DNA from 3 places in the Comamonas sp. AG1104 genome. Region 3 is predicted to be linked to each of the others. Evidence: predicted binding sites of a transcription regulator. Region 3 holds the regulator's gene; each other region holds the start of a gene.
What was found. The regulator LexA, encoded in region 3, represses DNA repair genes until DNA is damaged. The targets are predictions, from matches to a motif close to ACTGTATNNNNATACAGT.
Positions count from the first base shown of each region.

Region 1 (9,791 bases), on a different contig from region 3:
GCGGGGCCGCCCAGGCCCTTGCCCGGCTGCCCGCGAGCGGCTGCAGCCCATGGATAACTGATGTGAGAAACCTATGCTGAGAATCGTTTTTCTGCTCCTGGTACTGGGCAATGCCGGCTACTACCTGTGGAGCCACGGCTATCTGGCCGGCATGGGACTGGCGCCGGAGTTGCAGTCCGAGCCGCAGCGCCTTCAGGAGCAGATCAGACCGGATGCCCTGGAGCTGCAACAGCCCGAAGCGGCGCAAGCTCCGGCCGTTGAACCCGCAAAGACTTCGGAGCCTGAAGCGCCTGCGGTGGACGACAGCGCGCCGCCCGCCGCTCCCGAAAGCAAGTCGGATGGCAAGCCTGAAGCTGCAACCGTCGCGGCCAGGGAAACCAAGGACGCCAAGGACACCAAGGATGCCAAGGATGCCAAGGATGCCAAGGATGCCAAGACCGCCATCAAGGAGCCTGAGGCCTGCTATCAGGCCAACGGCATCGAAGAGGCGCAGGCCGACAGCATTCGCCGTGCGCTGGCGGGCAAGTCCAAGAGCGATTGGGAGCTGGTGGCCAGCCATCAGGGGGGGCGCTGGATGGTCTATATGGGCAAGTTCCCAGACGCCGAGTTCATGGACCGCAAGCGCGGCGAGCTGCGCCTGATGAATATCGACTTCGACCGCGCCGGCGGCAGCTTCGAGCCCGGTCTGTCGCTGGGGCGTTTTTCGACGGAAGAAGCCGCCCAGCGGCAACTGGCCACTTTCGCGCGCCAGGGCGTGCGCACGGCGCGCGTGGTGCAGGAGCGCCCCGATGTGACGACCTATGCGCTGCGCCTGCCCAAGGCCACACCGACCTTGCGCAACGAAGTGGCCGCGCTGGCCGGCAAGAACTTGGTACCCAAGGCCTTGCAGGCCTGTGCCAAGTAATTTTCGTAGCTGCTATCGCAAGAAAGGCCTGCATTTGCAGGCCTTTTGCATTGGAAAACCAGTTGCGACAAGCGTAACCAGCTCCTGTTTTTAGTCCAGATGAATATTGGCAACAGCGGCCAGTTTCTTCATCTTGGCCACTTCGCTGGCGATCTGCTTGGTGAAGTCGGCGCTCGATGTGCCCGAGGGGTACAGGCCTTGAGCAGCCATGCGCTGCTTGACGGCGGGATCCTTGAGTGCGGCAATGATGGCTTTTTGCACACGTTCCACTTGTGCGGCGGGCGTGTTCTTGGGGGCCACCAGGCCAAACCAGGAAGGCTCGTTCAGATCGGGGTGACCGGCCTGCGCATAGGTCTGCACATCGGGCAGCACGTCCAGGCGTTCATGCCAGGACACGGCCAGGGCGCGCACCTTGCCCGACTTGATATGGGGCAGGGACGAGTTCACCTGGTCGAAGTACACGGGAACCTGGTTGCCCAGCACGTCGTTGATGGCCGGAGCCGAGCCACGGTAGGGAATGTGGTGCATTTCGGTGCCCGTGCTCTTGAGGAACTGGGCGCCCCACATATGGCCGATGGTGCCGTTGCCGGGGGTGGCATAGGACACCTTGCCGGGGTTGGCCTTGAGGTAGGCCACAAACTCGGCAAAAGTCTTCACGGGAATCAGCTTGGGGTTGATCACCAGCACGCCGGGGGCCTTGACGATCTCGGTCACGCCCACGAAGTCGTTGATCGCGTCGTAAGGCAGCTTCTTGAACACGGCGGGGTTCACGCCATGGGTGGACAGCGTGGCGATACCGAAGGTCACGCCATCGGTGGCACGGGCCACTTCGGCCATGCCGATGGAGCCGCCGGCGCCGGCCTTGTTTTCAATCACCACGGCCTGGCCGCCCAGCAGCTTGATCAGCACGTCCTGCATATTGCGGGGCACCATGTCGGTAGGGCCGCCTGCGGGGAAGGGCACGACGATGCGCAGAGGACGCGATGTGTCCTGCGCCATGCTCATGCCGGAGAAAGAAGAAGCGGCTGCGGCAGCAGCGGCGGTGTAGATGAATTGACGTCGTTGCATCAAAAAGCTCCCAGGATCCAGTGATTCCAAATTGTTGTCCTGCAGAGCACAAATAGCGACTCTTCAGACAACCCATGATCGAATTGATTCTAGGGTAAGCGAGAACTTGCCAAATACGCAGTTTCCGATATCCGCATCGGGGCAAACGGGCGCAAAGCCAAGTCTGGCGCGGCTTCTGAGCCTTGGCTGGCACCGAATTGGTGCATTTCGAGCTTGCGCTTCACTGCTGTCCGGGCATGGCCTTGAAGCGCACGGTAAACAGCGCCCCCGGCGGGGTATGACCGGGCCTGGCATCTTGCAACAGCACTTGCGCGCCATGCTGACGGGCGATTTCCATGACGATGGGCAGGCCCAGACCGGAGCCGTCGGCTTCGGAGCCCAGCGCCCGGTAAAAGGGCTGGAAGATCAGTTCGCGCTCGGCCAGCGGCACGCCGGGGCCTGAGTCCTCGACCTGCAGCAGCAGAATCTGGCCGAAATGATCGGCCTGCACGCGCACGGTGACCACGCCTGGCTGTTCGCTGGTCGATGGCGTGTAGTTGATGGCGTTGTCCACCAGATTGCGCACCAGCTCGGCGAGCAACGTGGCATTGCCGTTGAGCCAGACACCGGGCGTGCTGGCGTCGGCGCCCTCGTAGCCCAGGTCGATGTGCTTGTCCATGGCGCGCGGCAGGCAGTCCTGCACCACGTCGGTGACGATGCGCACAAGGTTGCAGCCCTGCATGGCGGGCACGGCGCTCTCGGCCCGTGCCAGTGCCAGCAACTGGTTGACAGTATGGGTGGCACGCATGCTGGAGCGGCCGATCTGCGCCAGCGAGCGCTTCAGATCTTCGGTATTCGTGCCCTCGCGCTGGGCCAGGTCGGCCTGCATGCGCAGCCCCGCCAGCGGGGTCTTGAGCTGGTGGGCGGCGTCGGCCAGAAAGCGCTTTTGCGTGGCGATGGAGTCATGCAGACGCTGCAGCAGATCGTTGACCGAATCGACCAGCGGAACCACCTCCAGCGGCACATCCTTGTGGTTGATGGGCGAGAGATCCTCTGGCTTGCGCGCGCGGATGCGCTCTTCGAGCCGGTGCAGCGGCTTGATGCCGCGCGCCAGTGCCAGCCACACCAGCAGGGCGGCCAGCGGCAGGATGACGAACTGCGGCAGCATCACGCCCTTGATGATTTCCGTGGCCAGCACGCTGCGCTTTTCGCGTGTTTCCGCGACCTGCACCAGAGCGCTGGGCTCGCCGGGCAGCGGCATGCGCACCCAGATGTAGGCCACGCGCAGATCGATGCCCTTGTATTCCTCGTCGCGCAGCAGCACCGTGCCGGTGGGCGGGTCCTCGTCGATGGCGGGCGGGCGGGGCAGGTCGCGCTCGCCCGCCAGATATTCGCCCCTGGTGCCGCTGACCTGGAAGAACACCGTGTCCGATTCATCGGCGCGCAGGATCTCGCTGGCCGACTGCGGCAGATTGAACTGCACCTTGCCGCGTTGCACGATGACCAGCTGAGCCAGGGCCTGGGCGTTGTACTCCAGCGCGCGGTCGAAGGGCTTGTTGGCCAGACCCTGGGCCACCAGCCAGGTCAGCGCCAGGCTCACGGGCCAGAGCAGCAGCAGCGGCGTGAGCATCCAGTCGAGGATCTCGCCAAAGAGGGATCGCTGCTCACGCTGAAAGATCTTCATGGGTGGGGCGCTATCTCATGCAAGAGGCAGCCAGCGAGGGCCGCCCCGAAGCCAAGGCTGCCGTCCCCCTGGGGGGAAGCGGCAAAGCCGCTCAGGGGGGGGTGATTTTTTCCAGGCAGTAACCGAGGCCGCGTACGGTGGCGATGCGGATCGGACCTTTCTCGATTTTCTTGCGCAGGCGGTGGATATAGACCTCGATGGCGTTGTTGCTCACCTCTTCGCCCCATTCGCACAGGCGCTCCACCAGCTGGTCCTTGCTGACCAGACGGCCCGCGCGCTGCAGCAGCACCTCCAGCAGGCCCAGCTCGCGCGCCGACAGCTCCACCATCTTGCCGTCGATGGTGGCCACCCGGCCGGTCTGGTCATAGACCAGCGGGCCGTGCTTGATGGTGGAGCTGGCGCCGCCCATGCCGCGACGCGTGAGGGCGCGCACGCGCGCTTCCAGCTCGGACAGCGCAAACGGCTTGGCCATGTAGTCATCGGCACCATAGTCCAGGCCCTGTACGCGCTCTTCGATCGAGTCGGCGGCCGTGAGAATCAGCACCGGAAGCGCATCGCCGCGCCCACGCAGGCGCTTGAGCACTTCCAGGCCGTGCACCTTGGGCAGGCCCAGATCGAGAATCAGCAAATCGAATTCGCTGCTGGTCAGCAAGGCGGTATCGGCCTCGCTGCCATTGGCCACATGGCTGACGACGGCGCCCGAGCTGCGCAGCGTGCGCAGCAGGCCGTCTGCCAGCACCTGGTCGTCTTCGGCAATCAGTATGCGCATGTGTGTCTCCTGCTTGTTATGTGTGCCTGTTTGCACTTTTGCTGCCATTGTAGGGATGGCCCATGGCTGTTCGGGGCAATTCTCGACAGCCGCTTACAGGCGTCGAATCTCAGTAGCCTTCGGCATAGGCTTCCAGGCCCAGCGCGACCACGGTGGCCACATCCGCGCCCACGGCTTCGCGAAACTCGGCCTCGGCCTGGCTTACGGCGTCGTGAAAAGCCTGTAGCCAGGCCAGGCCCGCATCGGTGAAGCGCACGCGCCTGGCGCGCGCATCATGCGGGTCGGCCTCGCGCGTGACCAGGCCCCAGGCTTCGCACTGCGTCACCAGATCGGCCATGGCCTGCTTGGTCATGCCGGCCTTGTCGGCCAGATCGGTGAGCCGGTCGCCAGCCAGCGACAGATGGCGCGTGATGTGGATATGGGCTGCCCCCACCTTGTCGCGCGCCGCCAGATTGGACAGGGCCAGCGGCACCTCCACTGCACGCGCCATGAGCTGCAGCACGCGCGCATCGAAGCGGCGCATGGCATGGCCCAGCAGACGGCCCAGATGGGTCTGGCGCCAGGCATCGGCGGGCGGGGTGACGGGGGCGATTTCTGACATGAATAAATAGTAAGGCAAACTGACTAAATATTTAAATAAATTCGCAGTATCAGCCTCTAAACTACTGTTCAAGCATCCAGCCTGAATGCAACAACAGGGCTGGCCACAGACAGTCATTCACCTACTTCGGAGCCTGATATGAACGCCATCGCCAAGACCAACGACGCCAACAGCGAAAAAGCCAAAGCCCTGGCTGCAGCCCTGGCCCAGATCGAAAAGCAGTTCGGCAAGGGCACCATCATGAAGCTCGGTGAAGGTGAGGCTATCGAAGACATTCAGGTCGTCTCCACCGGCTCTCTGGGTCTGGACATCGCGCTGGGCGTAGGTGGTCTGCCTCGTGGCCGCGTGATTGAAATCTACGGTCCCGAATCCTCGGGCAAGACCACGCTGACGTTGCAGGTCATTGCCGAGATGCAAAAGCAGGGCGGCACCTGCGCCTTTATCGACGCCGAACATGCGCTGGACACCAGCTATGCCCAGAAGCTGGGCGTGAACCTCAGCGACGTGCTGATCAGCCAGCCCGACACCGGTGAGCAGGCCCTGGAGATCTGCGACAGTCTGGTGCGTTCGGGTGCCGTGGACCTGATCGTCATCGACTCGGTGGCCGCACTGACGCCCAAGGCCGAAATCGAAGGCGAGATGGGCGACGCCCTGCCCGGCCTGCAGGCCCGCCTGATGAGCCAGGCCCTGCGCAAGCTGACGGCCACCATCAAGAAGACCAACTGCATGGTCATCTTCATCAACCAGATCCGCATGAAGATCGGCGTGATGTTCGGTTCGCCCGAGACCACCACCGGCGGCAATGCGCTGAAGTTCTATGCCTCCGTGCGTCTGGATATCCGCCGCACCGGCACCATCAAGAAGGGCGACGAGGCCATCGGCAACGAAACCAAGGTCAAGGTCGTGAAGAACAAGGTCTCGCCCCCCTTCAAGACGGCAGAGTTCGACATTCTGTTTGGCGAAGGCATCAGCCGCGAAGGCGAGATTCTGGATATGGGCGTGAACGCCAAGATTCTGGAAAAGAGCGGTGCCTGGTATGCCTACAACGGCGAAAAAATCGGCCAGGGCCGTGACAACTCGCGTGAGTTCCTGCGCGAGAACCCCGCGCTGGCCATTGAGATCGAAAACAAGGTCCGCGAAAGCCTGGGCATCAAGCTGCTGCCCGTGGACGGTGCTGCGGCTGCCGAAGCCAAGCCTGCCAAGGGCGGCAAGGGCAAGGTGGACAAGGACGGAGTGATTGAAGGCTGATTCTTCCCCCTGAGGCGCTTGCGCCTTTCGCGAAAGGGGACGACATCCTCGCTGCGGTGCGGCCCTTGCTTGATGTCCCTGGCTTGATGAACGCCAGTGTCTGAGTACGGGCCTCATTGCTCAAAAGGTTTGCCATCTTTGCGCAGGTTCGTCCTGCGCCTTTTTGTTTCTGGAGATGCGTCGTGAGCTTTGCCAAGCTTTCACTCAAGGGCCGCGCCCTCAAGCTGCTGGCGCAGCGCGAGCATTCGCGGCTGGAGCTGCAGCGCAAGCTGGCCGCCCATGTAGAGGAGGGCGATGATCTGAATGCCGTGCTCGACGAGCTGGAGCAGCGGGGCTTCATCAGCGTGGAGCGCGTGGTCGAGTCTGTCTTGCGCAGCAAGGCCGGCCGATATGGTGCAGCGCGTCTGGTGCATGATCTGCGCAGCAAGGGGCTTGATGACGAGACCGTGCGTCAGGCGGGCGAGCAGCTGCGCGGCAGCGAGCTGCAGCGCGCGCGCGCGCTGTGGTGCAAGCGCTTTGGCAGCGTGCCCGTCGACCTCAAGGAAAAGGCCAGGCAGCTGCGCTTTCTGGCTTCGCGCGGCTTTTCGGCAGATGTGGCTTCACGCGTGCTGCGCGATGCCCCATACTCCCCTGCACCCGACTGCGAGGACGAGGACTGAGGCGGCCACCCGGTCCCCGCCCGCCTGCGGCGGCAACAGCTTCTTACACCGGAGGGACCCACGTGCTGACTGCTTCGCAACCCCCTGATGCCCCATCCGCCCTGCGCGTGGGCCTGAGTGCCGGCAAATCGCTGCTGGGCGGCCTGATGCTCGGTGCCTTGCTGGCCCTGGTGCTGGGCTGCGGCGCGGCCGTGTTCTATTTTTCCCGCCTGATGGCCGACCCCGGCCAGGGCATTCATGCCTCGGCCCATACCGGCATCTACGGCGCCGTGATCAGCCTGCTGATGTCGCCGCCGCTGCTGGTGGCTGTGGTGCTGATCTTCATCATCCCCGCCTATCTCATGGTCGGTCTGCAGCTGGGCCGCGCTCGCGCGGCAGGCAAGCTGGTGGCGCGCTACGGTCAGGGCCTGGCCGAGCGTCTGGCGGCCATGCTGGCGCAGCGCATCGAGGCCCTGCCCAGCGCTCACAAGGCCCTGCACAAGGCGGCCGACCTGCTCACCGTGGGCGCTGCGATGGAGCATCTGCAGCCCTGGGTCGGCAACGGGCGTGCCGTGCAGTTCGTGGTGCGCAGCGTGCTCAATCGTCTGCCGCTGGCCGATCTGCTCGAGGAATGGGGCCACACGCGCGCCCAGTGGGGCAGCGAAGGCGGCAAGGACGATCCGGCGCTGCGCGCCTTTCTGGGCGCCCGCATCCAGGAGATGCTGCAGGGCCTGACCGAGCCGCCCTGGACGCTGCTTTGGATCTTGCTGGCCGGACATGCCGCCGTGCTCGGCTTTGGCATCTGGCTGACTGCCTGAGGGCCCGGGCGGGCGCGGTGCAGGCCTAGTCCCGGCTGCTGCGCGTCGCCCACCAGCAGATCAGCGAGCCCAGCGTGACCAGGGCCACGCCCTGCCAGAAGCTCCAGCCCGGCAGCACCTGCAGCAGGGCGCTGGCCATCAGCGCCGAGAGCACGGGCGTGAAATAGGACGCCGCTGCCAGCAGGGCCAGCTTGCCATGCTGGATGCCATGCTCCCAGCAGCTATAGCCCAGCGCCGTGAGTGCGCCGACCAGGACCACCTGGCCGGCGGTGAGCCAGGTCCAGTGCATGGGCTGTGGGTCGCCCAGCATCAGCCATTTGAGCCACAGCGCCAGGGCAGTCCAGGTCACGAACAGGCCCACGGCGTTGAAGCCCGCACCGTGGCGGCGCGCCAGCAGTGAATAGGCCGGCCAGAGCAGGGCGGCGGCAAAACCCATGCCATAGGCCAGCGGGTTGCCCAGCACATGGCTCCACATGACCGGCAGGCTGAAGCTTTCGCCGCCCAGCACGCGCGCCAGGCCCCACAGGCAGATCAGTACGCCGGGCCACAGCCACCAGCGTGCCGCCTGCTGGCCGCACAGCACGGCCAGCACGATGGTGAGGCTGGGCCAGAGGTAGTTGATGAGCCCGATCTCCATGGCCTGGTTACGATCGTGAGCCAGGCCCACGGCCACGGACAGGCAGATCTCGTAGACCACGAACAGCAGGCCGCAGCCCCAGAGATAGGCCGGATGCATGCTGCGCCAGCGGGCCAGCTCGCGCCAGCCCTTGCGTCCGCGCGCCACGGCGATGCACAGCGCGGCCATGGTGTAGAGGCAGGCTGCGCCGCCGACCGGGCCCAGCGGCTCGGCCACGGCGCGCATCAGACCCACGGTGCAGCTCCAGCAGAGCACGGCCAGCAGGCCTATCGGGGTGGCGCGGTGCTGAAGGTTGGGATTCTGGGACATAGGACCGGCCGGGTTATCAAAACAATAGCTGCTTGCGCCCGTCAAATAAGGAATTTCAGGTGAAACACCTGAAATTCCATGCTGGGAAAGCGTCAGCTGCTATCCAAAACAAGAATGCCGCGCATTGTGCGCCGAGCTTACTGAATGGCCACCACGCCGGCTGCGGCGCGCTTGCGCACGAACTGGTAGGCCACGCCCAGCAGCACAAACCACAGCGGGGTGACGATCAGCGCCTGGCGCGTATCGTCCTTGAGCGTGAGCAGCACCAGAATACCCGCGAAGAAGGCCAGGCAGGCCACGCACATGGGAACGCCGCCGGGCATCCTGAAGCGGGAGGCCAGGTGCAGCGCTGCACGCTGGCGGCGGTAGGCGATGTAGGACAGCAGAATCAGCGACCAGACAAACATGAACAGAATGGCCGATACCGTGGTCACCAGGGTGAAGGCTTCCATCAGATCGGGAATCATCCACATCAGGAAAGCGCCTGCCAGCAGACAGATGCACGAAAACATGAGGCCGCGCGAAGGCACGCTGCGCGAGGACAGGGTGCCGAAGGACTTGGGCGCATCGCCCTTGAGCGACAGGCCGTAGAGCATGCGGCTGGTGGAGAACACTCCGCTGTTGGCCGAGGAGGCGGCCGAGGTCAGCACCACGAAGTTGATGATGCCGGCGGCGGCGGGCAGACCGGCCAGCACGAACAGTTCCACAAACGGGCTCTTGCCCGGCACCACGTCGCGCCAGGGTGTGACGGTCATGATGGCCACCAGCGCCAGCACGTAGAAGACGATGATGCGCACGGGAATCGAGTTGATGGCGCGCGGCAGCGTGCGCTCCGGATCCTTGGCCTCGGCGGCGGTGGTGCCCACCAGTTCGATGCCGACAAAGGCGAACACCGCAATCTGGAAGCCCGCGAAAAAGCCCATCAGGCCGTTGGGGAACATGCCGCCGTCATTCCAGAGATTGGCCAGCGCAGCCTGACGGCCCGCAGGCGATACAAAGCCCGAGAACACCATCCACAGGCCCACGCCGATCAGCGTCACGATGGCCACGATCTTGATCATGGCGAACCAGAACTCGGTCTCGCCGAACAGCTTCACCGTCAGCAGGTTCAGGCCCAGCAGCAGCAGCACGCAGGC
Region 1 is NZ_QQAS01000004.1:349,544-359,334, forward strand. It holds gene DFO48_RS13430 (SPOR domain-containing protein) at 74-904, shown strand; gene DFO48_RS13435 (tripartite tricarboxylate transporter substrate binding protein) at 995-1,972, opposite strand; gene DFO48_RS13440 (sensor histidine kinase) at 2,193-3,635, opposite strand; gene DFO48_RS13445 (response regulator transcription factor) at 3,727-4,404, opposite strand; gene DFO48_RS13450 (MarR family winged helix-turn-helix transcriptional regulator) at 4,514-5,005, opposite strand; gene recA (recombinase RecA) at 5,144-6,253, shown strand; gene recX (recombination regulator RecX) at 6,436-6,912, shown strand; gene DFO48_RS13465 (hypothetical protein) at 6,975-7,709, shown strand; gene yddG (aromatic amino acid DMT transporter YddG) at 7,735-8,655, opposite strand; gene cycA (D-serine/D-alanine/glycine transporter) at 8,793-9,791, opposite strand, start outside.
Region 1: recA (recombinase RecA) is a predicted target of LexA. The motif match lies at 5,069-5,086, and genes of this name have one in related genera.

Region 2 (9,791 bases), on a different contig from region 3:
GGAATACCGGCTGGCCTGCCAGCACGCCCTTGAAGACCTGCTCCGGCGTTGCATCACGCGTGGCCTGCGCCTGCTTGCTCAGAGGTGCTTGGGCTTCGCCAGAGTTGCAGCCCGACAGACCTGTCAGCGCCAGTAACAGAAAGGAAAACAAGGGCTTTGCGATCATGAGAGCCCAGTATGCCAGTTGCCTGCAATCGCCACGACTGAAATCGTTTTGGAAAACCAGAGCAGTCAGCCTGTGTTTCCTGTGATCCGCGATATCTTCATGCCCTACTGCATCAGCGCGCGACCACCCCACCATATCGCCCCCTGGAGCACGGTGTCAGACCACCAGCGCAAGCTGTGTTTTTTCAAATCTGCCCCACGTCTCATGCCTTCCGGGCGAGTCTCAAGGCATTGGGCTTCGACCTGAAAACCGACAAGGTCATGAAGCTTGAGCTGGGTGCAGACCAGAGCCATTTCTCTTCGGGTAATGCCACGGCAGAACTCCCGCTCTTGGCAGCGCTTCAATTTCTGGGCACAAGGTCTAGCGGACTTGAAAAAACGGCCAGCGCCTGATGCATCAGCGCTGGTCGCTACGGTTGTAGTGATTGCGACCTAACCGAGCTTGGTGCCCACGCGTTCGCGCAGTGATGCCAGAAGCCCGGCCGGGAGAAACCTGAAAGCCAGTTGCAGCAGCAAAAAGCCGATCAGGCCATCGTCCAGCCAGCCCAGAATGGGGATGGTGTCGGGTACGAAGTCTATGGGGCTGACAATATAGAGCGCCGCCAGCACGGTGAACAACTTGGCCGTCCGGGGCGAGCGCGGGTCACGCAACACGGCCCATGCGAGCAGCAGTTCCTTGCGAAAGCTTGTCAGCAGACGACCCAGTTTCCACATGGCGGTGACCCCTTCAAAGCGACAAAACACCAGCCCTTAGCTTGCGACTGCTCTCAGGAAAAACAAGGGAGCAGCCATTTTCTGGCGGCACAAAATGTATCCAGGAACCCGATCCATTCAGGACATACTCACTGCGGCGCCTTGTAGGCAGCCGCTGAAAGTTATCTTTTTCGGAGCAACTCAACCATCCACCGGATTCAGCGGCGTCTGCAGCGTGAGTTGATAGAAGGCCAGATCCAGCCAGCGCCCGAACTTGAAGCCCACCTGCGGCATCAGGCCCACGGACTCAAAGCCCAGACGCTTGTGTAGTGCAATGCTGCCCGAGTTGGCGGCGTCGATGGCACCAACGAGCACGTGCACATCTCCACGCTGCCTAGCCTCGGCAATCAGCAGCTCCATCAGTTGCTGCCCCAAACCTCGGCCCCGGTGCTGTGGATGGACATAGACCGAATGCTCGACCGTGTACTTATAGGCGGGGTAGGCGCGAAAACCACCCCAGCTGCAAAAGCCCAGCAACCGGCCTTGCGCATCCTCAATGCCGATGACGGGGAAACCGCCTGCACGCTTGGCCTCAAACCAGCTGGCCATGTTTTGTGTCGTGCGCGGCTGGTAGTCGTAGAGCGCCGTGGAGTTGACGATGGCATCGTTGAAAATGTCCAGAATCGCAGCGGCGTGGCGTTCGTGCGTGCATTGCACGATGTTCAGATCACTCATTTCTTGGCCTCAGGCACCCAAATTAGAGACGGTATTATGGGCAAGGACCAAGCAGTCGTGGCCTGCGCAGCGTTTAACTGCACAGGCCTGGGTGCTATAAGAATAGATCCGGCTTCCTTCCCGCCGGGATTTTCAGGAAACCCTCATGCAAAGCAGCGCACGCAACCAGTTCAAGGGCAGTGTCTCCCATATCAGCCACGGCATCGTTACCGATGAAGTCCAGATCCGTACTGAACACAATGCTGAGCTGGTGGCGACCATCACGCATGGCAGCGCCGTCAGCCTGGGCCTGAAGGCCGGAAGCGCCGTGATCGCCATGGTCAAGGCGCCGTCCGTGATGGTGGTGACGAATTGCGAAGGCGTGCGCTTTTCGGCGCGCAACCAGCTCAACGGCAAGATCACCCGAATCAAGCCCGGCGCGGTGAATGCCGAAGTGACCATAGACGCCCAGGGTCTGCAGGTAGTGGCCATGATCACGCAGGAGAGCACCGAAAACCTGGGCCTTGCCGTGGGCAAGACGGCCACCGCCTTGTTCAAGGCTTCTCAGGTCGTGCTTGCGGTGCTGCCTTGATTAACGAATCTATTGTTCTGCAGCCGATAGGCCGCATACACAGCCCGTTCAAGCATGCCGTGGGCATGCCCATACAGACCATTGCTGCCCAGCAGCATGAGGGAAAGATAGAGGTTTTTGCGCCTTTTGCCGCGGGCTTGCGCGATGTGCAGGAGTTTCAATACCTGATCCTGCTCACGCACCTGCATGAAGCCACGGAAAAGCTTGAAGTCGTGCCCTTCATGGACACCAGCAGTCACGGCGTGTTTGCCACAAGGGCACCTGCGAGGCCCAACCGCATTGGTCTGTCCATTGTCGAGCTGCTTGGCATGGACGGATGCTGGCTGCATTTCCGCGGTAACGACATGCTGGATGGCACGCCCGTGCTCGACATCAAACCCTATGTGCCCCAGCTGGATGTGCGCGAGACAGAACGCATAGGCTGGTTTGCCAGAGGGCTGGATCAGTTGCCGGGCAGACTCTCCGACGAGCGTATGCGTTAAGAGCTATTTATTTTCCGAGCTGGAACAGCCGATGCGTCCATCCCCAAAGCGCATGCAGCTAATTGATGCATGGCATGGCACTTAGCGCTCTTCGTATCTGCCGGTCACGCGCCCCTGGCTATCCGTCACCACACTGCTCTTGACCTGCCAGACCAGACCATCGAGTCCTGGCACGGTGTACTCGCCGTCGCGCCCCTTGACGGCCTGCTTCCAGGCCTGCATCTGAGCCTGGGTCAGGCTAAGCTTGAGCTCATGGTCGCTATGCCAGTCCAACATCCCGCCTTCGCTGTCGCCGGCAGGCACCAGCTCCAGGGTGGAACCATCACCTGCCAGAATCAGCGGACGGCCATGGGGCAGGCGAGCCGGCAGCATGGCCTTGAGGTCGCGCACGCCCAGGCTTCCCAGACGTATCACTGTCTGCGGGCTGCGCAGCAGGCGCTTGCGGTGACTGAAGCCAAGCACATCGTTGTAGAGCACACCCGTCTTGGAGCCTTCACGCGCCGCACCAGCATCAATGGCGGCCTGGACATCGGGCAGATCATGCAGGCTGGGCCGCGCCAGGTCGGTGATCCACAGCGGCATATAACTCTGCAGGGAATGCAGCGCTCCCTGCACATTCCAGCGGCGTACCTCGCGCAACTCGTCACTGGTCAGCCCCACCAGCTGCAAAAACATCAGGTCGCCATAGGGCGTATGAATGGCCGGCAACTCCGGATCCAGCGCAAAGCCCATTTCGGTCAGCAGCGTGTCGGCGTCAGCCTTGATAGGACCGTTGGCCGTCATCCAGTGGCCGGGAGCCAGCACATTGCCAGTGCGAAATACATATCGAGCAATATTTTGCAAAAAGTTAACAGGCCAACTAGGTGGCTCCTGCTCACTGGCGGCACGCATCAGTCTGAAGCTCAGCTCGAAACCATAACCACTGGGCTTGCCTGGAGCGATGTCGTAGCTATCATCCAGATCGCCATACAGGTCGCTGAAACCATAGCTGACATAGTGCCAGTGCGGCGCACCCTGCTCGCTGCGATAGACGCTGACCCCGTCCAGCGGCTCTTCTCCCCCTAGACGAAACTTGATCAGCGTCCCGAAATGCACGGGCTGCTGATCGCCATAAACCGTCTGCAGCACCCCATCAATTGCATCCCATCCCTGGCTGCCCTCTTGCCCGTTAGCGTGGGTTTGAGAGTCGTAGGTTTCGCGGGAATTCATGGCCTTTTTCTCCTTTGCCCCAAGTATCAAGGCAGGCGAAAGCCGTTCGAGCAGGATTACAAACGGAGATGTGAGCGAGCGTTTCTTGCAACCATGCGTTCAAAAACCTCGGCCGCCCACTTCAATCTGCCACCAGGCTGGCAGCAGTGCACGCACCTCGGCGCGCGCGAAGCGGTCGTCCATCAGCACCAGAACGCCACGATCGTACTCGCTGCGTATGACCCGGCCAGCTGCCTGCACCACCTTGCGCAGGCCAGGGTAGAGATAGGTATAGTCATAGCCCAGCCCCACTCCCATGGCCTGATCCATGGCTCGCTGCATGGCTTCGTTGACAGGATTGAGCTGGGGCAGACCCAGCGTGGCAACAAAAGCACCGATCAGACGGCTGCCGGGCAGATCCACGCCTTCGGAGAACGCCCCGCCCAGCACGGCCAGACCCAGGCCCCGACCGCCCTCGACAAAGCGGGCCAGGAATTCGGCACGCGCGGCTTCGTCCATGCGGCGCTGCTGCAGCCATAGCGGCAGCTGCGGGTGCAGACGTTCCAGAGTGGCGGCAACCTGCTGAAGATAGTCAAAACTGCTGACAAAACACAGATAGTTGCCAGGCAGTCGTGCGTATTGCTGCGCGATCAGCTCGGCCATGGGGGTCAGCGATGCATCGCGATCTCGCCAACGTGTCGAAATATGGCGTGCGATATGCACCTGCAGCTGCCGGGCTGCGAACGGCGCCGGAACATCCAGCCAGGCCGTATCCGCAGGCAGCCCCAGTAGATCGCGATAGAACTGTGGCGGACTCAGCGTACCCGAAAACAGCACCGTGGCCTGTGCCGCCTCATGGCGTGCCGCCAAATGCGGCGCGGGCACCACATTGCGAATGCACAGCGTGGATGTCGGCGTACGCACTCTGCTCGCACGCTGCAGCGGCGTGGCCAGTTGAATATCAAACAGCGCATGCGGCCCGAACTGATCAGCCAGCGCCTGAAAATGCAGCAATTCCCAGTAAAAATCCAGCAAGGCATGGTCGGCAAGTGCAGGCTGCCCTCCTGTGGCCGCATGACCGACTATCTCCTGCTCAGCCAGCTGATCCGCTATTGCGCCTGCGGCCCGTTGCATGGCGCCCAGCAGCACACCAGGAATGCTCTCGTAGCTTTGGTAACTGGTCTGATCCTGGGCCTTGTTCAGCGCCTGCCACTGGCGCTGCAGTGCATCGAGTGCCTTTTTGACAGCACCTGTCGCGCCCTGGCGAGCCTGCGCCAGATCAAGCTGAGACAGCGGTGCCGTATACATGCTGCGTGCGCGCTCCAGCAGATTGTGCGCCTCGTCCACCAGCACACCCACACGCCAGTCCTGCTGCAAGGCCAGCGCATAGAGCATGGCGGCACTGTCGTAGTAATAGTGGTAGTCGGCCACCACCACATCGGCCCAGCGCACCAACTCTTGCGACAGATAATAGGGACAGATGCCATGCTCCAAGGCCAGAGTCCGCAACGCCGGTCCATCCCAGAGCGGCAGTTGCAGCGCCTGTTGCCTGGCCGCAGGCAGTCGGTCAAAGAAGCCACGCGCTAACGGACAGGACTCTCCATGGCAGGCCTTGTCGGGATGCTCACAGGTCTTTTCGCGCGCCTTCATGTCCAGGACACGCAGTGGCGCAAACGATGCCGATGCCGATGCCGATGCCGATGCCGATGCCGATGCCGATGCCGATGTCGATGCCGGCAAGGCTTGCTGCAGCTGGCCCAGCGCATGCAGGGCCAGTCCATGGCCAGTGCCCTTGGCAGTGAGAAAGAACAGCTTGTCCAGACCGGCTGCATCAGCCTCCGAGGCCCCCTTGGCCATGACTGCTGCCATGCTCTTGAGCATGGGAAAAATCGTAGCCAGGGTCTTTCCGATGCCGGTCGGGGCCTGGGCCATCAGGCAACGACCGCCTTCGATGGCATGGGCCGTACGATAGACGGCCACGGCCAGCTCCCGCTGCCCGGATCTGAAAGCCGGCATGGGAAATTTCAGCTGCGCCATGGCCCCATCGCGCGCCTGACGGTGGGCGTCCTCGCGACGTGCCCATTCGAGATAACGGGCACATTGCAACTCGAAAAAGGCTTGCAGTTCGGTGGCAGAGCACTCTTCCACCAGCACGGTCTCCTCTGCGCTGCCGATCTGGAAATAAACCAGCGCCAGCTTGATCCGCTCAAGGCCGCGCTCCTGACACAGCAAATGACCATAGACCCTGGCCTGGGCCCAGTGCAAGGCCCGGTGATGAGGGCGCACGCCGTCGAGCCGGCCCCGGTACGTCTTGATCTCTTCGAGTTGCTGCTTGACGGCATCGAAGCCATCGGCCCGGCCGCGAACCTGCAGCTCTTCGAACCGGCCGCTGAGCGCCAGCTCCGTTTCGTAGCCACTGATGTTTTTACGCCGTTTCTGCACCACGGCATGGCCTTCCATACCCTCCAGCGCACTGGGCGCAGGCGTGAAGCGCAGATCCAGATCGCCGCCGCGCGCCGTGAACTCGCACAGTGTGCGTACTGCCACGCTAAGCGCAGGCTTCATGGCGCGCCACCTTCGTCACGCCACTGTACATGGCAGACGCTCACGGGAATGCCCTGCTCCGTGCAATAGGCCAGCCAGCGAATCTGGTTGTCCTGCAGCTTGTCACCCGGCGCTTTGACTTCCACCAGCTCATAGCGTGAACCGGAATCGGACCGCCGGGGCCAGAAGCGCACCAGATCGGGAAAGCCGGTGCGGTTGGCTTTCACATCCAGCAGCAGCCGTGTGAACAAAATCCGCAGATGGACTGCAGGCATGCAATCGAGCGCCAGCTCCAGCAGTTCTTGCGTCAATGTGCCCCAAAACACGAACGGCGACTGGACCCCTTGCTTGTCGGCAAAACGCCGGCAAATCGAGGCCCGATAGCGACCGTCCTCCAGCTCGGCCAGACAGGCGTCAAACATGGGCTGGCGGCGCAGCACAAAATCCGGTGCGCCCAGATCGGACGGCCCACTCTGGAAGGGATGAAAAAACGCCCCCGGCAGCGGCGCAAAGATGGCGGGCCAGCACAGCAGACCGAATAGCGAGTTGACCAACGCGTTCTCCACATAGAACACCGGCGCATCGTCTCTATGCCAATGGAATTGAAGCGCGAACTCCACCGCCATGGGCTGGGTGGGTCGGTCCAGCAGCACATCGCTGCGCAGGGCCGCCACGGCCGGGGCCAGAGCAGGCTGGCGCCCCGCAGCCACCAGCCCCAGGCTGCGGCTCAGACGCGGCAACATGCGCGCCACGCGCTGACGCTCCTCTTCACTTTCAGGCGCGGCTTGCGCCTGGCTGGCAAGAGCCAGCGCCTGGTCGAAGCATTGCATGCGCTCCAGCACGCGAATATGACGGTGACGTGCACCCGCATAGCGGCTGGCCCCATAGGCCTGAGCTGCCAGCGGCCAGTCCTGCAGCCTCTCGCACTCCTGGCCAAGCTTCAGCAGGACCTTGGCCCTGCGCATGTCCAGCCACGGGTTTTCGCTATGGTTTTCAACAAGTGCAGGCAGCAGTTGTGCGGGCTCCACGCCTTCATCGAGAGCCTGGCGCCGGGCCGATATCTCCAGATAGAAGTCCAGATCTTCGCGGCGCTGAAATGCGCGCGAGTCAGCATCCAGCGCCACCGGCTCATAGCGGAAAATACCGAGGTCGGCCAGCACGAACTCCGACCAGTCCTGATAGAGATTGCCAAAGAACATCAGCCTCAGACGCTCTCCCAGCTCGCCCACCATGACGCGCCAGACTGGCTCCACGGCCCCTGGGTACCAGACGGCATAAGACCGGGGCTCGGGTTGCCTCTCGGCCAGCAGCTGCAGCATCTCGGCCTTACGCATGGAAGAACACAGTTCAAAACCAGTCAAGATCCGCAATAGCTCGGGTTTGGTGTGCAGGCCGAACAGCTCGACCACCTCCATGGGCTCGGTGGCACTGAGCCAGCCACGCTCAAGCAGGGGCGCTGCGGCATCAACCGTCACTGGAATCTCCTCGTAGGCCAGCTTGCTGGCGCGAAACCAGGGCCCGCGCCGCATCAGCATGCGTACCAGCAGCGCCCTGGAGCTCTGTGGCAGGCGTGCAAAGCCGGCGATGAAATCAACCTCCTGCTCGCTGAGCAGATCGCCATAGCGCTGCGCCAACCAGTCCAGCGCCTGCTGGAAGTTGTGCAGATAGTAGAAGCGGTGCGGCGGAAGAATGGCGGCTTGGGATTCGGTCACGATGACGCATTACAAAATGCTTGGCGAGAAGATGGGTGGATGCCAACGATGGGACCTGTATTTTCATACAGTTCGAAAATCCCTGCAGATTCACCCACTCAACGATTGCTGCTCAGCGGACGAAACGCTTGTAGCTTGAATGCCCGATGACAGTGGCACACAATCAAAGCTTCATTCAACAAGGAGCAGGCAATGCTGGACTGGAACGAATACCGCAAGGAATTGGCAGGCAGCCTGGGAGAGTTTTCCGAGTTGAGCCCAGGCACCATGGAGGGCTACAAGGCCCTGTCCAGCGCGGGCAAGAAGACCGCTCATCTTGATGCCAAGACTCGCGAGCTGATTGCGATTGCCGTGGGCGTTACCACGCGCTGCGACGGCTGCATTGCCGTGCATACCAAGGCTGCCAAGGCAGCCGGTGCCAGCCGGGAGGAAATTGCCGAAGCTCTGGGTGTGGCTGTGGCCTTGAATGCGGGCGCCGCCATGGTCTACTCGGCGCGGGCCCTGGACGCTTTGGACGAATAAGACTCTAAAAACATGGTAGCCAGTGCTTGGCTGGCTTGCCTCCCTACCATTCAAAGCACGACCTGCGTGCCCAGCTCCACCACCTGGTTGGCTGGCAACTTGTAATAAGTCGCCGCGCTGGCCGACTGTCGGGACATCCAGCCAAACAGAGCGCAGCGCCAGGCGGAAAGACCGCCGGGCCCGTCCACCACCTGCACCCTGGCCACGAAAAAGCTGGTCGTCATGGGGTCCAGATTCGGTATCTCGCCATCGACATCCGGTGCAATCCGCTGGAGCGCCGCCGGAATATCAGGCTGCTCGCGAAAGCCGAAATGCATGTCCAGTGCCCAGACCCCATTGCACATGGGCTTCAGTTGCAGGCGCTCGCCATCATGCACATACGGCGTGTTCTCGTTGATCACGTGGAGAAATACCGTCTGCTCATGCATGACCTTGAAATGCTTGAGATTGTGGAACAGCGCGTTCGGCACCAGCTTGGGGTCGGAAGTCAGATAGACGGCCGTGCCGGACACTACCGGCACGCCGCTCATGGGCGAGCTCATCAGATCGCTCATGGGAATATCAAGGCGACGGCGATGTTCGGCCACCAGTTGGGTGCCGTCGCGCCATGTCGTCAGCGCAATGAAGATGATGGCGCCCAGCGTCAGCGGCAGCCAGCCGCCCTGCTCCAGCTTGGTCAGGTTGGAGGCAAAAAAACCTATCTCCAGCACCGCAAAACAGGCCAGTGCTGCCAATGTGGCGACTCTTGCGCGGCTGCGCCCCAGATAGACCACAAAGCCCACCAGCATGGTGGTGATCAGCATGGTGCCCGACACGGCAATGCCATAGGCCGCCGCCAATGCCCCCGAGGACTTGAAGGCCAGCACCAGCGCGATCACGGCCAGCAGCATCAACCAGTTCACGCTGGGGATATAGATCTGCCCCTGCTCCTGATCGGAGGTATGCAACACACGCACACGCGGCAGATACCCCAGACGGCTGGCCTGCAGCGTCATGGAATAAGCCCCCGAGATGGTCGCCTGCGAGGCAATCACCGTGGCAGCCGTGGCCAGCACCACAAAAATCAGCAACCAGGACGGCGAAGCCAGCAAGAAAAAGGGATTGCTGGCCGCAGTCGCATCGCGCAACAGCAACGCGCCCTGGCCGAAGTAATTGAGCATCAGAGCCGGGAACACCAAC
Region 2 is NZ_QQAS01000001.1:666,362-676,152, reverse strand. It holds gene DFO48_RS02945 (hypothetical protein) at 1-166, opposite strand, end outside; gene DFO48_RS02935 (YkvA family protein) at 598-879, opposite strand; gene DFO48_RS02930 (GNAT family N-acetyltransferase) at 1,060-1,593, opposite strand; gene DFO48_RS02925 (molybdopterin-binding protein) at 1,739-2,164, shown strand; gene tsaA (tRNA (N6-threonylcarbamoyladenosine(37)-N6)-methyltransferase TrmO) at 2,164-2,646, shown strand; gene DFO48_RS02915 (suppressor of fused domain protein) at 2,728-3,855, opposite strand; gene DFO48_RS02910 (ATP-dependent DNA helicase) at 3,955-6,399, opposite strand; gene DFO48_RS02905 (VRR-NUC domain-containing protein) at 6,396-8,069, opposite strand; gene DFO48_RS02900 (carboxymuconolactone decarboxylase family protein) at 8,283-8,612, shown strand; gene DFO48_RS02895 (potassium transporter Kup) at 8,663-9,791, opposite strand, start outside.
Region 2: DFO48_RS02905 (VRR-NUC domain-containing protein) is a predicted target of LexA. The motif match lies at 8,145-8,162, and genes of this name have one in related genera.

Region 3 (9,791 bases):
GAACCCCTATGCCTCAAAACACCGTCCAAGCATCCTCCTCGCAACATGGCTTGCGCGCACTCTGGCGCCGGCGTGGAGCGGGTGCCTGGCTGCTGTGGCCGCTATCGCTACTCTATGGAGTGCTGCAGGCCTGGAACGCCAGGCGCATGCGCAGCCGCCAGCAAAGCACGGGTCTGCCAGTCATCGTCGTCGGCAACGTGATTGCAGGCGGCGCAGGCAAGACCCCCGTGACTCAGGCCGTGGTGGCCCACCTCAAGGCCAGGGGCTGGCAGCCGGCCATCATCTCGCGTGGTTATGGCCGCAGGATCGAGAACGGGCAGGATTGCCGCGAGGCCCTGCCGGACAGCCCCGCCAGCGAAGTCGGCGACGAGCCAGCCCTGCTGGCCCGCAGCACCGGCGTACCGGTCTTTGTCGCCTCCAGGCGTCTGGAGGCGGCGCAAGCGCTTCGCCAGCGCTACCCGCAGGTCGATGTGATCGTGAGCGACGACGGCCTGCAACATCTGGCCCTGGCACGCGATGTGGAGTTGTGCGTCTTCAATGATGAAGGGGTCGGAAACGGTTTTCTGCTGCCCGCAGGCCCGTTGCGCGAGCCCTGGCCCCGTCCGGTGACGGCCACACTGCATGCCGGCCAGCCGCCCAGGCCGCTGGGCACTTCCCCCGCATTCGCGCTGCAGCGCAGCCTGGCCGACACTGCCTGCAACGGCCATGGCCAGAGCATCCCGCTGCACAGCCTGGCCGCTCGGAGCCCGGAGGCTGTGGCCGCCGTGGCACGCCCCGAGTCCTTTTTTGCCATGCTGGCCGCCCAGGGAATCACTCCGGCAGCGACCCAGGCCTTGCCCGATCACTATGATTTCGAGAGCTTCTCGCGCAAGCTGGGAAACGACAAGCCCTTGATTTGCACCGAAAAAGACGCCGTCAAGCTCTGGCGCAGGCATCCCGAAGCCTGGGCCGTGCCCCTTAAGCTGCAGCTGCCGCAGGCCTTCTGGGAACTGCTGGATGCGCAGCTGGCCAAGGCCAACGCCAATATTCGCCGCGATGGCAAGCCAGCCTGACTATCATTGAGCCTATGGATCGGCCTCGGCTGATCACCCCTTTTTTGCAGCGCCAGCCCCCTGCTGGCACCCTCATCCCGTTTTGCAGGAATATCCCATGGACGCCAAACTTCTCGAACTGCTGGTCTGCCCCGTCACCAAGGGCCCGCTGCGCTTTGACCGCGAGCATCAGGAGCTGATCAGCCACAGCGCGCGTCTGGCCTACCCCGTGCGCGACGGCATCCCGGTGCTGCTGGAAAACGAAGCCCGCACACTGTCCGACGACGAGCTGGAAGAAGAAAAGCAATAAGTCATGAGCTATACGGTACTGATCCCGGCCCGTCTGTCCTCGACCCGTCTGCCCGGCAAGCCGCTGGCCGATATTGCCGGCTTGCCGATGGTGGTGCGCGTGGCCCAGCGCGCGGCTGTGGCCGGCGCAGCCCGCTGCGTGGTGGCGGCCGACGACGAGAGCATTGTGGCGGCCTGCGCAGAGCATGGCGTCCAGGCCATTCTGACGCGCAAGGATCATCCAAGCGGCAGCGACCGTCTGGCCGAAGCCTGTGCGCAACTGGGCCTGTCTGGCGACGAGGTGGTCGTCAATGTGCAAGGCGACGAGCCGCTGATCGACCCCAAGCTCATCGAAGCCGTAGCACAACTGCTGCTGGCCCGCCCCGAAGCCAGCATGGGCACGGCGGCTCATCCTATCGACAGCCTGACGGACTACCGCAACCCGAATGTGGTGAAGGTGGTCTGTGACGCCAAGGGTCTGGCCAGCTATTTCAGCCGCGCGCCCATCCCTTTCTCGCGCGACCACGGCGATGAAGCCTGGTGGCAGACGGCGGCCCCCAAGGCCGGTCACACAGGTTTCACACCGCTGCGCCATATTGGCATCTATAGCTACAAGGCCGGTTTTCTGCGCGAGTTCCCACAACTGGCACCCGCGCCGACCGAAGCCATGGAGCAGCTGGAGCAGTTGCGCGCCCTCTGGCACGGCCACCGCATTGCCGTGCATATCACGCCCGATGCACCGGGTGCCGGCGTCGACACGCCCGAAGACCTTGAGCGCGTGCGCGCTGTTTTTGCTGTTTGAGAAAAAGACCTGCGCACCTTGGCGACACCGGTGCGCAGGCCATCTTCTTCCAGGGATGCTCCCGCATCAAGCCAGCAGCAGCCCCGCCGGCCAGAGCAGCCCAAAGGGCCCTGGGCCAGTCCAGGAAAGCGCTGATCGCTATACTTTCCGCATAGTCAAAATAGCATATGTAACGGTTTCGGCACTTGGATTACAACTACAGCAATCGCGTTTGCAGCGGATCCATGCCTTCAATTGGCCGCACTTGTGACAGCCTTGACTGAATTGTGTAAGCCTGTGTTGGTCTTGTGCGTGCTATCCTTGCCCGCGAAAAAATACGGCCCGGGGACTACGGACGACCACCCGTCTGCCTGGGCCAGCAAGAATTTCTACTCTCCTCAAGGATTTCCATGAAACTGATTTTGTTGGGTGCACCCGGCGCCGGCAAAGGCACTCAGGCGGCCTTCATTTGCCAAAAGTACGGTATCCCTCAAATCTCCACGGGCGACATGCTGCGCGCCGCCGTCAAGGCTGGCACCCCTCTGGGTCTGCAAGCCAAGGCCGTGATGGACGCCGGCCAACTGGTCAGCGACGATCTGATCATCAACCTGGTCAAGGAACGCATTGCTCAGCCCGACTGTGCCAAGGGTTTCCTGTTTGACGGCTTCCCCCGCACCATCCCCCAGGCCGACGCCATGAAGGCCGCCGGCGTGAAACTGGACTATGTGCTGGAAATCGACGTGCCCTTCGACGCCATCATCGAACGCATGAGCGGCCGCCGCAGCCACCCCGCCTCTGGCCGCACCTACCACGTCAAGTTCAACCCTCCCAAGGTGGAAGGCAAGGACGACGTGACCGGTGAAGACCTGGTGCAGCGCGAAGACGACAAGGAAGAAACCGTCAAGAAGCGCCTAGACGTCTACAGCAGCCAGACACGTCCTCTGGTGGACTACTACAGCAACTGGGCCAAGGCCGATGCAGCAGCGGCCCCCAAGTACCGCGCCATCAGCGGCACAGGTAGCGTTGAAGAAATCACCGAACGCGCTCTGGCCGCTCTGGCTTCCTGATCGCCCTGATCACTCGCTCATGGAGCCTTGCCGACTTTTCGCGGCCAGGCATCTCTGGGCAAAAAAGGCCGGTGTCCTCACCGGCCTTTTTTGTTCTTGAAGCTCGTGCTCCCGCCCTTCCGGCCGACATCAGTCCGGTGCGAAAAAGCTGTACCGAGGATGGCGTTGGAGCCATCAATATTCATAGCTGCCTGCGCCTACACTCATTGGATTTCAAACCAAAACAGCATAGATACTCTGTATCAATAAAGGCCAGAAGCTCTCATAATAAGAGCATCAACCCAATGCGCGAGGCCAGCCCATCAGCTCCAGCATCAGGCTGATTCGGGCCTTGGCCGCCGGCAGGCTGCTCACACGGCCATCCAGCGCTCCCTCGGCCTGCACCACCTGTCCCTCCTCGCACCGGGTCGTGATGCGCAAAGCCATGCCCTGCGCCTGCGCCCAGTCCAGGGCTGGCCCCAATGCCTGATGGACCGTCCCATTGCCCGTGCCCACCACCACCACGGCACGCACGCCTGCCGCATGCCAGGCCTGCATCACCGCCAGCGCCACTGCACTGTTGCAGCCCGCATGACTGTGCAGCAGCTCCACCTGGGGCCATTGACCTGCGGGCGGTAAAGCGATCGCAGGCGAGCCAGCCGCAGCAGCCCCAGGCAGTCCGCCCGTAGCCCAGCGCAGCAGCCCCTCTTCCACCCAGCCCTGCGGACCGGCGCCGCTGCCATCGAAGGCATCCACACGGTAGGGATGCACCTTGCGCACCTGGCGTGCGCTGAACACCCGGCCCGCCACCACGGCAAGCACACCGCGACCAGCAGCCTGCGTATCGGCCGCACAGGCCACGGCATCGCGCAGATTGCCCGGACCGTCGGCCGAGATGGCTGTGGCCGGGCGCATGGCACATGTCAGCACCACGGGCTTTGCCGGGCGCAGAACGCATTGCAGGAACCAGGCGGTTTCCTCCAGGGTGTCGGTGCCGTGGGTGATGACAATGCCGCTCACATCATCTCGCGCGAGCAGCTCGGCACAGCGCAGCGCCAGTGCATGCCAGGTCGCGTGATCCATATCCTTGCTGTCCAGCTGCGCCAGCTGCTCCGCCTGCAGTGACGCAGCAGCAACGCGCTCCAGGTCCGGCACGGCCTGCAACAGCTGAGCCACGCCCAGTTGGGCCGCACGATAGCCCACGCTGGCGCCAGCCTGCTCGGCGACACCTGCAATCGTGCCGCCCGTGCCCAGGATGACGATATTTTTGTCACGTTCCACTTGCAGTCCTCTTCAAACTGATTAAAAATACAGGTACTGGATGAACACACAGTATTCATCATCGATCGATCAAGGAATGCCCATGGACCACCCCAAGCTCACTCCCCGCCAGCAGCAGATTCTGGACCTCATCCAGTCCACCATCGCTCGCACGGGTGCGCCCCCTACCCGGGCCGAGATTGCCAGTACCTTTGGCTTCAAGTCGGCCAACGCTGCAGAAGAGCATTTGCAGGCACTGGCCCGCAAGGGCGTCATAGACCTGGTCAGCGGCACATCGCGCGGCATTCGCCTGCGCGCCGATACCGTGCGCAACATCAATGCGGCACGCGGCGCCAGCTTTGCGCTGCCGCTGACGGCCCTGGCACCGCTGGTGCTTCCTCTGGTTGGCCGCGTCGCTGCCGGCTCGCCTATTCTGGCCCAGGAACATATCGATCAAAGCTATTCGGTCGAGCCCAGCCTGTTTGCCGCCAAGCCCGACTACCTGCTCAAAGTGCGTGGCATGTCCATGCGTGATGCGGGCATCATGGACGGCGACCTGCTGGCGGTACAGGCTACGCATGAAGCGCGCAACGGCCAGATTGTGGTGGCCCGCCTCGGTGATGACGTTACCGTCAAGCGCTTCAAGCGCACTCCTCAGGGTATCGAGCTGCTGCCCGAGAACCCCGACTACAAGATCATTCACGTCGATCCTGAAGAACCATTCGCCATCGAAGGCCTGGCTGTAGGCCTTATCCGCAACAGCATGTTCATGTAACGGGCAGACGACCCCTCCTCCGTCTATGCAGCGGAGGCACCGAGCCTCTTCCCCTCTCAAGCCCAGGTGGTAGGCGCGAAGCCGTTGAGCCTCGCCCTGGGCGGAGCTTTGCCGAAAGAATGCAATCCTGCCCTTATCCATGCCGCAAGGTCATCAAAAGGAGTTGCCAAATGGGATTCGCCACATCACTGCAGGCTTTGACACGCCTGACCCTGAAAAGCCTGCCTGCCACGCTGTCGCTCAACCCGAACTTCAGCTCCGATGACGCAAGCGAAACCGCTGCAGAGCACGTGTCCTTCACTACCAATCGTCCAAAGGCGAAGCAGATCGGCGTCCCTGTCATCCGCGCCAACCGCAGCCGCAGTCGTCTGGGCAGCAAAACGCTTCCCCCTCAGGTCTTTGCAGCGACCCCAGAGCTGCACTCGCCAATAGCCGACCAGTCGATGCAAGCGGCCTCTCCACGGCTTCTCAAAATCGTGCAGCGAGAACCGAGCAAGCAGCCCGAATGCCTGCTGATCTGCGGACGCATGGCCGATGTCTGCGCCGCGCTGGAGCGTATGGCACTCCATGAGCAAACAGCCCCGCAAGTCTGAAAGCACAGTGAGGTTTGACTGCCTGCATTGATGCGGCCCCGAGCCCGACCCGCGCTAGGCCCGCAGGCGATGCAACAAAGCTACCATATGCATCCGACAGCAAGCCATCTCAACGCTCTTGATCCATCGGCTGGCAGATATGGCGCCAGACAACTCTACCCACAGTGCATAGGCGAAAAACTCGATATCGTCAGTGCGGGCCCTCTGTATTTGCGCCGAACGATCTGGATCGCCATGTAAATTTTTTGCCGATGCTCTGCCTGGGCCTGTCAGCCGGAACGCATTTCGCACAAGCCTCGCAGTCTGCAGAACTCCTTGTCAGGCGCGAATATCCGTCAGAACGGATACCCGGATCAGGGTATTGCGGCACCTCTTCGACAGTGGAAACATTCATATACACATGTCAACGAGGGCGTCCTATGAGTGCCTACCGCAAGCTCTTGCAGCACATACAGGCCAAAGACGCCAATGGAGATCTGCGCCTGATTCTGGTCTATCAGAGTTTTGATGAGATCGACATGCCGCATGGAGTCTCCATACGTCCATCTTCCATTTACTTTGAAACTGCCGATCACCAGGAGGTCAACTGGCTCAATCCACAGCAGTTCGAGATAGAGGCCACTGGCGAAATCCTCAATCGCGTTCCCTCTTCGCCCGAGGAATGAGACAACTCGACGCGACCGACCCTCGTTACAGAGTCTTACCTCCTATCTACAACTGTGCCGCATTCAAAAACTAGGCATTGCGCGGCTCGAAATATTGGAATAAATTGATTCTCAGGCACATCTTCCGGCATCAGGAGGCTGAACATGTTCAAGCACCTGCTCATTCCCACCGATGGCACCAAACTGTCAGAGGCTGCCGTGCGTGCTGGCGTTCTGCTTGCGCGTGAGCAAGGCGCCAAGGTGACCGGCCTTTATGTCATGCCCGACTACCGCGCCATCATCTACGGCGCAGACGCACTGTTGACTTACAACAGCGCAGAGTTCGAGCGAAGTGCCAACAGCGATGCAGATGCGGCTTTGCAGTTCGTTGACCAGATTGCCAGACCTGAAGGCGTACCCTGCAACTTTGTGCGGGTCACCCACGCCTCTGTTTACCAAGCCATTGTTAAGCAGGCGCAGGAATTGCAATGCGACCTGATTTGCATGGCTTCACACGGTCGCAAAGGTATCGGCGGAATTTTGCTGGGCAGCGAAACCCAGCGCGTCCTGACCCACAGCCATGTCCCGGTGCTGGTACACCGGCCCGCTTCCACCGGCAAACATTAAGGAGCCAGAAATATCGAATAGCAGTCCTGCATGTCGCACGCTTGCCTCGATACAAGATGGGCTCAAGCGACTTGCAAGTCATGGCTGCAATATGCAGGCCAGCCAATCAGGAGTTGCTGGCCGCACCCGATGGGGCAACCTGTCAACCGTTCAAACGCGTCAGCAACAGTGCAAGAGCGATAAACGGCGATTGAGACCAAAGTAGCGCCTCAGCCAACTATTCAAATGCATTGACTGTGTGAGCTGCAGAACCGGATCGAGAGGACCCCGAAACTTGCCCGCCTTGCGCGGGCATTTTTTTGGCTGCTAAGCACATCGCTCCGATACTTCTCCCAATCGCTCACGATGCCCAGGCAAGGTGAACAGAATCTGGAGATTCTGCGAGTCCATTTGCTGCACGACGATGGAGCCGTCTTCGTGCAGATAGATCCGCACAGTGTGTGCATCATCCAGATCCCAGTGTGCAACGCTCGTATTCACCCCCCGCCAGCCATGCTCCTCGCACAGCCGACGCCGGCGCAAGGCCTTCAAAAATTCCTGCGAAGCACCAAGCTCTGCATTCGTTTGCACCCAGCTGTCGATCACCAGCTCATAAGCCATCTGCTGCGTATGACAAGGCTTGGCCAGCTTCATATGCCTGATCCAGGCATCTAGACGGGAGGCAAAAGTGTATTGCAGGTGGTGGGACATGGGCTTTTTTAATTCAGTAGGGCTCCGGGCTAGATCGCCACTTGCACATCAAAATCAGAATTTTCCTACGCCCAATTTACCGAAAAGTGCAGCAGAAACAAAATCTACATCACCAATAGGTTCAGGGTTTAACACTGCTTGATGACTGGCCTGAGAGACACTGGCAGAGCGAGACTGGCCAGAGCCAGGATGAACCCTGAGCCTGCAAGGTGGCATATCTCAAGGATTTGATAAGCTGGCTTTTGGACGCTTGCCAGCTGCTCAGCCACCACACCTTCCGGTGATCTCGGCGAAACAGTACCCATCAAAAAAGTATTTGGCTATATGCAGATGCTCTTTGTGCGTACTTTGCAGGCCAACCTGGTGCCATTCAGGGCGGTTCCATCGACCACGCAGACTCCTGCGCCCTGCGCCTTTGGTTGCCCTGGCCTCACAGATTGAGGGGCTGGGCAGGCCGGCGCATGGCGCATGATTGAGCTCCCCCCATGTGGCCCAGATCAACCTGCATGAGACTCGAAAGCAGCAGTACGAAAACAGCGCTGCCAGCAAGAGCACTCCCCACTCTGCGAAGTATCCCGGGAGCACCTACCGATGACTTGCTTGTTGGAATTCCGGCAAGCTATTCAGCCATCCTTTCAACGACCCAAGCCTCGAACATCGTGATCCTGAAACTCAATGTACCCCTCTAAAGATTGCCTTCATCAGGCAACTTCTACGCTCAAACCCACGCCCGCTCAGGATAGATTTCATTAAAAAAATCTATCTTTTCACTCAGTTACTTAGCACGGCCACTTCATCAAGAAAAGATGACAGCGGCACCGGCAAAGCACCTCCTCAGCGCTTCAAAGAAGCTCACACATCAGATCTGGTCTATCCATTAGCGCGATCTGTAAGTGCCTACATACTTCCTTACATCCGCTTGATACAACATCAGTCAAATGCAATGAAATGTCAGCTCGCAGGTCCTGCGGCAAGTCGTTGAGCAACAGGGAGTGTCGTCATGAGAAAAGTTAATCCTGCCGCCAAAAACGCGAACCGCGCTTTTGTCCGTCTGCACACGTATGTGACCAAGCAATTCGACTGGGATCTCTTCACCAAGGACTACCGGGTAGTCCTGCACACAGACGAGGACGGAGGCGTCACGCTCTACATCGTCAAGGTCTTCGACAAGGATGGACAGCCTGCCGCACTAGGACCAAAGATCCCTAACCAGATTACGTTCTCTTACCGTCAGGCTCCCATCATGTCGGTATGGACAGAGTTCTTTAACGACGGCAAATTCAGTTGGCGCAATGTCTCCTGCCGCTAGGGTGCGGCGGCGGGGGATGGTGGCTTGGCTGTCGGCATAGACACCCGCCGCTGCGCCAGGAGCGCCATCCTGTCCAACACATTCAGGAGAGTTGCATGACCCGCTTCCAACCGATGCTTGCAACTGCTGCCCTGCTCAGTCTAATGACGCTACATCTCAGCAGCAGCTCCATGGCACAGGCCGCCTTTACAACCCCGGGCGGCTACACCAACTCCTACAGCGGCCAGATCACGGGCAACGGTATCGTGCAATACGGGCTCGAAACGCGGCCCTTCCAGCGCATGACCGTCACGCTCAACACCAACAACCCGTCCAGCCAGATGAACGTCTTCAAGGACGGCTCTGCCCAGCCTCTATGCCAAGGCTCGGCCAACAACAACATCTGCACCTTCCGCATCGAGCGTGGTGCCAGCTATCGCGTGCTGATCTTCCTCACGCGTGAAGCCGCCCAGCGCGGCGAAAGTGCACGCTTTACGCTCACCACCGAAGAAAGCACCTGACAGCTTGACTGCCATCAAGAACCCCTCAGTCCATGGCTTGTAAACTGGCTTCAACAGATTCAAAGTGAAAGCCCGTTACACGATATGGAAAACTTTCCCAAAGACATCTACACCGAGCCCACGCCGGATGTGAATACTCTGGCCAACCTCGGCCCCCTGACCGGCATGGCCGGCATCTGGACCGGCAAGCGCGGCCTGGATATCAATCCCAAGGCTGACGGGCCTGAAAAGCAGGCCTTTATCGAGC
Region 3 is NZ_QQAS01000005.1:302,243-312,033, forward strand. It holds gene lpxK (tetraacyldisaccharide 4'-kinase) at 9-1,052, shown strand; gene DFO48_RS16020 (Trm112 family protein) at 1,150-1,341, shown strand; gene kdsB (3-deoxy-manno-octulosonate cytidylyltransferase) at 1,345-2,121, shown strand; gene adk (adenylate kinase) at 2,511-3,167, shown strand; gene DFO48_RS16035 (asparaginase) at 3,444-4,427, opposite strand; gene lexA (transcriptional repressor LexA) at 4,510-5,181, shown strand; gene DFO48_RS16045 (hypothetical protein) at 5,352-5,774, shown strand; gene DFO48_RS16050 (hypothetical protein) at 6,194-6,439, shown strand; gene DFO48_RS16055 (universal stress protein) at 6,584-7,045, shown strand; gene DFO48_RS16060 (hypothetical protein) at 7,352-7,678, opposite strand; gene DFO48_RS16065 (hypothetical protein) at 8,736-9,044, shown strand; gene DFO48_RS16070 (DNA breaking-rejoining protein) at 9,215-9,544, shown strand; gene DFO48_RS16075 (FABP family protein) at 9,629-9,791, shown strand, end outside.